One region of the Streptomyces sp. NPDC004111 genome, then DNA from elsewhere that is predicted to be linked to it. Evidence: riboswitches for the same ligand, from Rfam matches in the RefSeq annotation. Region 1 holds a riboswitch; each other region holds the start of a gene.
What was found. Region 1 has a riboswitch for thiamine pyrophosphate ahead of thiC (phosphomethylpyrimidine synthase ThiC). Riboswitches for the same ligand answer to the same signal wherever they lie in the genome.
Positions count from the first base shown of each region.

Region 2: linked by a shared signal. The riboswitch ahead of thiO (glycine oxidase ThiO) and the one ahead of thiC (phosphomethylpyrimidine synthase ThiC) in region 1 are both predicted to bind thiamine pyrophosphate.
Region 3: linked by a shared signal. The riboswitch ahead of ACFYVL_RS16540 (thiamine ABC transporter substrate binding subunit) and the one ahead of thiC (phosphomethylpyrimidine synthase ThiC) in region 1 are both predicted to bind thiamine pyrophosphate.
Region 4: linked by a shared signal. The riboswitch ahead of thiM (hydroxyethylthiazole kinase) and the one ahead of thiC (phosphomethylpyrimidine synthase ThiC) in region 1 are both predicted to bind thiamine pyrophosphate.

Region 1 is NZ_JBIAMU010000032.1:41,638-43,820, forward strand. Features, by position in the region: gene ACFYVL_RS41190 (YibE/F family protein) at 1-1,185, opposite strand, end outside; TPP riboswitch at 1,259-1,394, shown strand; gene thiC (phosphomethylpyrimidine synthase ThiC) at 1,387-2,183, shown strand, end outside.
Region 2 is NZ_JBIAMU010000012.1:104,988-107,170, forward strand. Features, by position in the region: gene thiS (sulfur carrier protein ThiS) at 1-113, opposite strand, end outside; gene thiO (glycine oxidase ThiO) at 110-1,300, opposite strand; TPP riboswitch at 1,298-1,410, opposite strand; gene ACFYVL_RS23555 (hypothetical protein) at 1,509-1,895, shown strand; gene ACFYVL_RS23560 (NAD(P)/FAD-dependent oxidoreductase) at 1,963-2,183, shown strand, end outside.
Region 3 is NZ_JBIAMU010000007.1:221,536-223,718, reverse strand. Features, by position in the region: gene ACFYVL_RS16540 (thiamine ABC transporter substrate binding subunit) at 1-859, opposite strand, end outside; TPP riboswitch at 949-1,053, opposite strand; gene rlmN (23S rRNA (adenine(2503)-C(2))-methyltransferase RlmN) at 1,093-2,183, opposite strand, start outside.
Region 4 is NZ_JBIAMU010000001.1:399,248-401,430, reverse strand. Features, by position in the region: gene thiM (hydroxyethylthiazole kinase) at 78-908, opposite strand; TPP riboswitch at 902-1,031, opposite strand; gene ACFYVL_RS01765 (FKBP-type peptidyl-prolyl cis-trans isomerase) at 1,092-1,469, opposite strand; gene ACFYVL_RS01760 (TetR/AcrR family transcriptional regulator) at 1,758-2,183, shown strand, end outside.

The DNA of each region.
Region 1 (2,183 bases):
GCTGCTCTGGGCGATGGAGAACAGCAGCAGCAGCGGAAGCGCGGCGCCCGCATAGGCCAGGACCAGGGTGTTCACCACGGAGGCGATGTGGTCGCGGCCGATCCGGATGCCGGCCCGGTAGAGGGCGCGCGGGCCCATCCTCGGGTCGGCCTGGTGGAGTTCCCATACCGCCGAGGTCTGCGTGACGGTCACGTCGTCGAGGACGCCGAGCGAGCCGATGATGACGCCCGCGAGAAGCAGCCCGCTCATGTCGATCGACGGGTAGAGGCTGTGGATCAGGCCCGTGTTGTCGTCGATGTTGCCCGACAGGAACGCCCAGCCGATGAAGAGCGAGCCGAGCAGTCCGATCAGCAGCAGCGAGACGAGCGTGCCGACGACCGCCACGGAGGTGCGCGCGTTGAGCCCGTGGCAGGCGTAGAGCGCGATCAGCATGATGGCGCTGGCCCCGACTACGGCCACGACCAGCGGATTCGACCCCTGGAGGATGGCGGGCAGGATGAACAGGGTCAGCACCGCGAACGACGCGACCAGCGCGATCAGCGCCATCACCCCCTTCATCCGGCCGACGAGCACCACGGCCACCGCGAAGATGCCGGCGAGCAGGGCGAGCGGGAGCTTCCGGGTCACGTCCGTGACGGAGTACTGGAGCTCGCGGGGCGCGTCGGGGGCGTACGCGACGACCACCCCCTGACCCTCCTTCAACTGCCGTGTCGCACCTGGCTGGACGATCTCGGTGAAGGTGCGGCCCTTGTTCGCCCCGGTGACGACCTCGACGGACGCCTTCTTGCAGGTGCCCCCGGGTGCCTTCGCCGCGGGGTCGCCGTCCGGCCGGGAGGCCGCCGGGGGCTGCTGGGCGACGTTGGCCTCCTTGCAGTCGATCTCGTCGACCTGGACGACCCGGCCCTGCTCGGTCTGCCGGTCGAAGCCCACGCCGGTGCGTTCGTGCGCGGGCGCACCCCCCGGCCACAGCACGGCGAGACCGACAACGACGGCCGTGGCGAAAGGAATCAGCACCGCGGCGATCACCTTGCGCAGGTGCTTGGAGACGGGCGCCACAGGGCCGTGGGCATGGCTGTGCCCGTGGCTGTGACCGTGCCCGTGGCCCTGCGGAGGAGCAGGCGGGGGCGGCGGGCCCGGCGTCGTCGGCGGAGGCGTCGGCTGTGGGGGTGGCTGTGATGGGGTCACCGCCCGATCATCGCAAGAACGGCAGGGGCCCTCTGTTCAGCGCGGCCGGGGTGGCGCTAGCGTGAGGGCGAACCTTTGTACACGCGGGAGCTCGGAGCACCGGGCTGAGAGGGCGCTGACCTCCGTACACATGCGTACGGACACGGCTGCGTCGACCGCCGAACCTGTTACCGGGTAATGCCGGCGTAGGGAGTAGGTCTCATGACCACCATGGATGCACGCACGCCTGCCTCCGACCAGGACGGGCGCAAGCCCGGCTGGCACAAGGGATACGTCGAGGGCTCGCGCCCCGACCTCCGGGTGCCGGTCCGTCAGGTGCACCTGACCAACGGGAAGGACGTGACGCTGTACGACACGTCCGGCCCGTACACCGACCCGTCGATCGAGACTGACGTACGGCGCGGCCTCGCCCCGCTGCGGGAGAACTGGATCGTCGGCCGCGGCGACACCGAGGAGTACGCGGGCCGTCCGGTGCGCCCCGAGGACGACGGCATCAAGCACACGTCCCCGCGCGGGGGCCTGCGGAACCTGGACGCGGTCTTCCCCGGCCGCCCGCGCCAGCCCCGCCGGGGCCGCGACGGGCAGGCCGTCACGCAGCTCGCGTACGCACGGCGCGGGGAGATCACGCCGGAGATGGAGTACGTGGCGATCCGGGAGAACGTTTCCCCCGAGGTCGTACGGGAGGAGATCGCGGCGGGTCGCGCGGTACTGCCCGCGAACGTGAACCACCCGGAGATCGAGCCGATGATCATCGGCAAGCGGTTCCTGGTGAAGGTCAACGCCAACATCGGGAACTCCGCGGTCACTTCCTCCATCGAGGAGGAGGTGGACAAGATGACCTGGGCCACCCAGTGGGGCGCCGACACGGTCATGGACCTCTCCACCGGCCGCAATATCCACACCACCCGCGAGTGGATCCTGCGCAACGCCCCGGTCCCGATCGGCACCGTCCCGCTGTACCAGGCGCTGGAGAAGGTCGACGGCCGTGCCGAGGACCT
Region 2 (2,183 bases), on a different contig from region 1:
ACGCCCGCGTGCGCGCGGGTGAGCGAGGCGACGACGGTGTCGAGGGTCGTGCCCGCGGCCAGTTCCCGCCGCTCGCCGTTCACGGACACGGCCAGGGCTGTCGTAGGGCTCATGCGGGCTGCTCCTCGGGTACGGGCGAAGGCGACGGGGCCGGGGCGAACCGGCGGGGGGTGAACGGGCGTACCGCGTCGGGCAGTTCGCCCGAGGTCAGCACGTCCGCCATGGCGTCCCCGGTGACCGGCGTCAGCAGCACCCCGTTGCGGTAGTGCCCGGTGGCCAGCAGCAGACCGGGCAGGGCGGTCGGGCCGAGCAGCGGGGCGTTGTCGGGGGAGCCGGGGCGCAGTCCGGCCAGGGTCTCGGTGAGCGGGAGCTCGGTGATGCCGGGGACCAGCTCGTGCGCGTCGCGCAGCAGCTCGTACACGCCGCCCGCGGTGACGGTGGTGTCCCAGCCGAGTTCCTCGGTGGTGGCGCCGACGACCAGTTCGCCGTTCTCGCGCGGCACCAGGTAGACGTGGCTGCCGCGGACCACGGCCCGTACCGTCCGGCTGAGGAACGGCGCGTACGCGGGCGGCACGGTCAGCCGCAGCACCTGGCCCTTGACCGGGCGCACCGGCGGCAGCGCCTCGGCGGGCACCCCGGCGAGCCGCCCGCTGAGGCTCCCGGCGGCCAGTACCACCTGGTCGGCGACGATCTCGGTGCCGTCGGCCAGGACCGCGCCCGTGGCCCGCTCCCGGGCGACGGACAGCCGCTCGGCCGCCAGCCGGTACAGGGCGACCCCGGCGCGTTCGCAGGCCGTCACGAGGGCGTCGGCCAGCCGCCGCGGGTCGATCTGGTGGTCGCCGTCCACCCGCAGCCCGCCGCGCACCCCGGGGGCGAGCATCGGCTCCAGGCGGCGGCACTCGCGCCCGCTCAGCCACTCCGACTCCAGCCCGCACCGCCGTTGCAGCGCGTGCAGTTCGCGCAGGTGGGACCGGTCGTCCGCGTCCAGGGCGACGGCCAGCGTGCCGCAGGTGCGGTAGCCGGTGTCCCGGCCGCTCGCCTCCTCCAGTTCGGCGACGAAGGCCGGATAGCGGCGCGCGGAGGCGAGGTTGAGGCCGAGCAGGGTCTGCTCGCCGTAGTGGAGTTCGGTGACGGCGGCGAGCATTCCGGCCGCCACCCGGGCGGCCCCGCCGCCCGGTTCGGGGTCGGCGAGCGCGGTGCGCAGCCCGCGCTGTGCGGCCCGCCAGGCGGTGACCAGGCCGATGATGCCGCCGCCGACGACCAGGACGTCGTACGGCTGCCTTCCGACAGAGGTGTGCATGGGCGTCCAGCCCCTCCCTTCGCCGGCATGACCCGGATCAGGTTCGTACGGTCGGAGGCGGTGGCAGCCTCCCTCTCAGCCCGGTCCGCCGGGCTCCCGTGAGTGCGGTCTTCTGTTCTGCCGGGGCTACCGCGAAGGGTCCCCCGGGGGTGGTTTACGGTGGCCAGCCTAATCCTTGGCTTCAACAAGCTGTAAGGGAGCGTCCCCCGTGCCCCGTTCGCTCGACGGTCTCCTCCTCGCCCCGGTCGCCGACCAGGCCCCCGGGCAGGTCGGCACCCGTACCCGGTTCACGTACCACGAGCGGGACGGCCTGATCTGGGCCGACTACGCGGGCGGCGACGTCGTGCGGGGACATCTGGTGGGCACGCGCGCGGGGGACCGCCTGGACTTCCGGTACGTACAGCTGAAGACGGACGGCACCACCTCGTCCGGCCACTGCCTTTCCACGGTCGTACTCACGGCCGACGGCAGAGTTCGGCTGGAGGAGAGCTGGGCATGGGAGTCACAGGAGGGCAGTGGGACGAGCACGGTCGAGGAACTCCTGGTCGGGGACGCCCCGGCCGGAGGGGACCCGGCCGGGGGCCCACTGTCCTGACGGAGCGTCAGATAACTAAGGTGGTCGGGTGAGCGAGCAGAAGCGAATCGTCGTCGTCGGCGCGGGCATGGCCGGGGTGCAGACCGCGGTGGCCCTGCGCGAGCAGGGTTTCGACGGAGCCCTCGTGCTGATCGGCGCCGAACGGCACCGGCCCTACGACCGGCCGCCGCTGTCCAAGGCCGTCCTGCTCGGCAAGGCCGACGGCTCGGCCTTCGAGGTCGACTTCGAGGCGCTCGGCGTCGAACTGCGGCTGGGCTGCGAGGTGACCGGCGTGCGCCCGGCGGACCA
Region 3 (2,183 bases), on a different contig from region 1:
CGCCCAGCAGGCCCGCGAACTCGATCTGGCGGAAGCAGGTGCCGGTCAGCACCCCGGTGGGCGCCTCGGCGGGACGCGGCTGGGCGTAGAGCACCTCGACGGGCGGGCTGGAGGCGTAGGAGACCACCAGCGGCCGGTCCGCCTTGGCCTTCTTTCCGCCGGCGGACCCGGAGAACTCCTCGTTGTAGGCCTGCTCCCAGCCGTCGACGACCTTGACGCCGTTGTCCTTCAGCTTCTGCCAGTACCCCTGCCAGCCGTCGTCGCCGTACTTTCCGGCGGTCGCGAGGAGGAAGCCCAGGCCGGGCGAGGAGGTCGCCGCGTTCTCGGTGACCAGCAGATTCTTGTACGCGGGCTTGGTCAGGTCGTCCAGGCTCTGCGGCGGCGCCAGCTTCTTGTCGGCGAAGTACTTCTTGTCGTAGTTGACGCAGATGTCGCCGGTGTCGACGGGCGTGACCCGGTGTTCGCCCTTGTCCAGCTGGAGGTCGGCCGGGATCCCGGCGAGGCCCTTGGCCTCGTAGGGGGTGAAGAGGCCGTTGTCGAGGGCGCGGGAGAGGAGGGTGTTGTCGACGCCGAAGAAGACGTCGCCGCGCGGCGAGCCCTTGGTGAGGATCTCCTGGTTGAGCGCGGCCCCCGCGTCGCCGCTCTTCAGCACCTTGACGGTGTAGCCGGTCTGCTTGGTGAACTCCTTGAGCACGGAGTCCGAGACGCTGAACGAGTCGTGGCTGACCAGCGTGACGGTCTTCGGCCCGTCCCCGTCGGTCTGCCGGTCACCGGCGGACTTGCCGCCGCAGGCGGCCAGCGCGCTGACGCCGAGCGCGGCGGCGAACGATATCGCCGCGTACCTCTTGATGGTGCTCACTGGTGTTTTCCTCCTGGAAATGACCAGGAAGAGACGCGGCCCCGCCCGCTCGCGGAGAACACCTCCGGAAAACGGGCAGGGCGCAACAGCTTGAGTAACGACCGAACTTCCTACCCAGAATGACCTGGGCAAGGTTCAGAGGGTCTGCAGCAGGACTGCACTCTCAGCGCTGTGGCGCTCCCCTGTCGGAATATGCAAATGTGCGCTCAAGCGTACAACCAGATTCGAACGTGCTACCGCTCGGACGCCGCCAGCTGGCCGCAGGCGCCGTCGATCTCCTGACCGCGGGTGTCGCGCACGGTCACCGGCACCCCATGGGCCGCGATGGCCTCGACGAACGCCTTCTCGTCCTCGGGACGCGAGGCGGTCCACTTGGAGCCGGGCGTCGGGTTCAGCGGGATCAGGTTGACGTGCACCCGCTTGTTCTTCAGCAGCCGGCCGAGCCTGTCACCACGCCAGGCCTGGTCGTTGATGTCCCTGATCAGGGCGTACTCGATGGAGATGCGGCGGCCGGACTTCTCCGCGTACTCCCACGCCGCGTCCAGTACCTCGCGCACCTTCCACCGGGTGTTGACCGGCACCAGGGTGTCGCGCAGCTCGTCGTCCGGCGCGTGCAGCGAGACCGCGAGGCGGCACTTGAAGCCCTCGTCGGCGAACCGCAGCATCGCGGGCACCAGGCCGACGGTCGAGACGGTGATGCCGCGCTGCGACAGGCCGAGCCCGTCCGGCTCCGGGTCGGTCAGCCGGCGGATCGCGCCGACGACGCGCTTGTAGTTGGCCAGCGGCTCGCCCATGCCCATGAAGACGATGTTGGACAGCCGCGCCGGTCCGCCCGGGACCTCGCCGTCGCGCAGCGCGCGCATGCCGTCCACGATCTGGTGCACGATCTCCGCGGTCGACAGGTTCCGGTCGAGCCCGGCCTGTCCGGTCGCGCAGAACGGGCAGTTCATCCCGCACCCGGCCTGCGAGGAGATGCACATGGTCACCCGGTCCGGGTAGCGCATCAGCACCGACTCGACGAGCGTCCCGTCGTGCATCTTCCACAGCGTCTTGCGGGTGGTGTCCTGGTCGGTCGACAGGTGCCGCACGACCGTCATCAGCTCGGGCAGCAGCGCCTCGCGCAGCTTCTCCCGCGAGCCGGCCGGGATGTCGGTCCACTGGGCGGGGTCGTGGGCGTACCGGGCGAAGTAGTGCTGGGAAAGCTGCTTGGCGCGGAACGGCTTCTCACCGATCTCGGCCACGGCCTCCTTGCGCTCGGCGGGCGTGAGGTCGGCGAGGTGCCGCGGCGGCTTCTTGGCTCCGCGGGGCGCGACGAAAGTGAGTT
Region 4 (2,183 bases), on a different contig from region 1:
AACGGGGTCCAGGAGCGGGCCTGTCCAGCGGGGACCGGGACGACCACGCGGTACGGAACCCCGCAGTCCGCTGGCTCTCAGCGCAGGTTGACGGCCTCGGCGAGCCGGTCCGGGCCGAGTTCGTACAGCCCGTCGATCAGCGCGACCGCGAACGTGCCCGGTCCCGCCGCGCGGGTCGCCGCGTCCTCGGCGGCCACCGTGAGCAGAGCGGTCGCGGCCGTGGCGGCGAGCAGCGCGTCACCGGTGACGGCGGTGCAGGCGGCCACCAGGGCGCCGAGCGCGCAGCCCGTTCCCGTCACCAGGGACAGCAGGGGGTGCCCGTTGGCCAGACGTACCACGCGCGTACCGTCCGTGAGGACGTCCACCGGACCGCTCACCGCCACCGCGCACCCGTAGCGCCGGGCCAGCCCGGTGGCCGCTTCCAGCGCGGACTCGGGGGTGTCCGTGCTGTCCACGCCGCGCCCGCCCCGGCCGCCGTCCAGCGCCAGGATCTCGGAGGCGTTGCCGCGAACGACCGCCGGGGGCGCGCTCGCCAGCAGTTCGTGCGCGAGTCCGGTACGCCAGGGAAGCGGACCGACGGCCACCGGGTCGAGCACCCACGGCCGCCCGGCCCCGGCCGCTTCCGTGACCGCGACGCGCATGGCGTCCGCCGTCACGGAGGTGACCGTCCCGAGGTTGACCAGGACGCCCCCGGCCACCCGGGCCAGCGCCCCGGCCTCCTCCGCGCTGTGCACCATCGCGGGGGCGGCACCCACCGCGAGCAGCACGTTCGCGGTGAACTGCGAGACCACGACATTGGTCAGGCAGTGCACAAGGGGTGCGGAGGTCCGCAGCGACGCGATCACGTCCGCCACGGCATCGGGGGACACGGCAGCGCCGTGCCGGGCAGGTACGGAGGCAGTACCCATCGTCAACACCCTTCCTACGCCGGCATTACCCGGTCCAGGTTCATGCGGTCGGCGAAAAGGGGAGAAAACAACTCCCGTCCGCCCTCTCAGCCCGGCTGCTCCCGAGCTCCCGCGGTGGTCGACACGCAATGTACCTCCCCCGGGGACGGAAGCCGCCACTCGGGGTGCGGCGGCCCCGGCCCCTCAGACCACGGAGAGCAGGTCCACCACGAAGACGAGCGTGGAATGCGGAGGGATCAGCGGCGTGGGGGACTCCTTGCCGTAGCCGAGGCGCGGCGGAACGACGATCTCGCGCCGCCCGCCGACCCTCATGCCCCGGATCCCCCGGTCCAGGCCCTTGACGGCCCGGCCGCCGCCGACCGCGAACTTGAACGGCTCGTCCCTGTCCCAGGAGGCGTCGAACTCCTTCCCGGACGCGAAGGCGACCCCGACGTAGTGCATCCGCACGACCCGTCCCGGCTTCGCCTCGGGCCCGTCCCCGACGACGAGGTCCCGGACGGTCAGCTCCTGGGGCGCGTCGCCCTCCGCCCGTACGATCTCGGGCTTGGTCGGTTCGGTCATCGCGGCCTCTCGGTCGTCGCAGCCCCGTCGCTCAGCGCCGGAATCCCTCGTACGGAACCCCTCGGAGGGAGTTCCCCGTACGGAATCCCCCGTGCGGAACGGCCGGGCGCATGGTCGCTCCATGCGGTAGCTGCTCACGCTACCGAAACCGCAGGTCAGCAACCGCCGAGTGGTGCCGAACGCCGTCGGCGCGGGGGAGCGGGCCGCGGCCCGGCGAGAGCTTACGGTGGAGGCAGCGTTCACCTGGGAGGGTGATGTGCGCGTCGTGAACATCGAGGAGTGTCGCCCATGCCGCAAGGCGCCGCGTACCACCACGGGAACCTGCGGGCCGCCTGCCTGCGGGCCGCCCGCGAACTGCTGGAGGAGGACGGCAGCGCCGGCCTGTCGCTGCGTGCGGTCGCCCGACGGGCGGGGGTGTCGCCGACGGCCCCGTACCGCCACTACGCGGACCGCGACACGCTCGTCTCCGCGGTGGCGGCCGAGGGGTACCGCGAACTCGCCGAACAGCTTGCCGCGGCACACCCCGCGCCTTCGACACCGGACGACCTCGCGGCGGTAGCCGTCGTCTACGTCCGGTTCGCCCTCGACCACCCGGCGCTGTTCCGGGCGATGTTCGCCGAGCCCTGCGACCCGGCCGGCGAGGAGCGCGTGGCCGCGACGGCCGTCATCGCGGAGTACGTGCGGGGCATCGTCCGCAGCGCCTTCCCCGGCTCG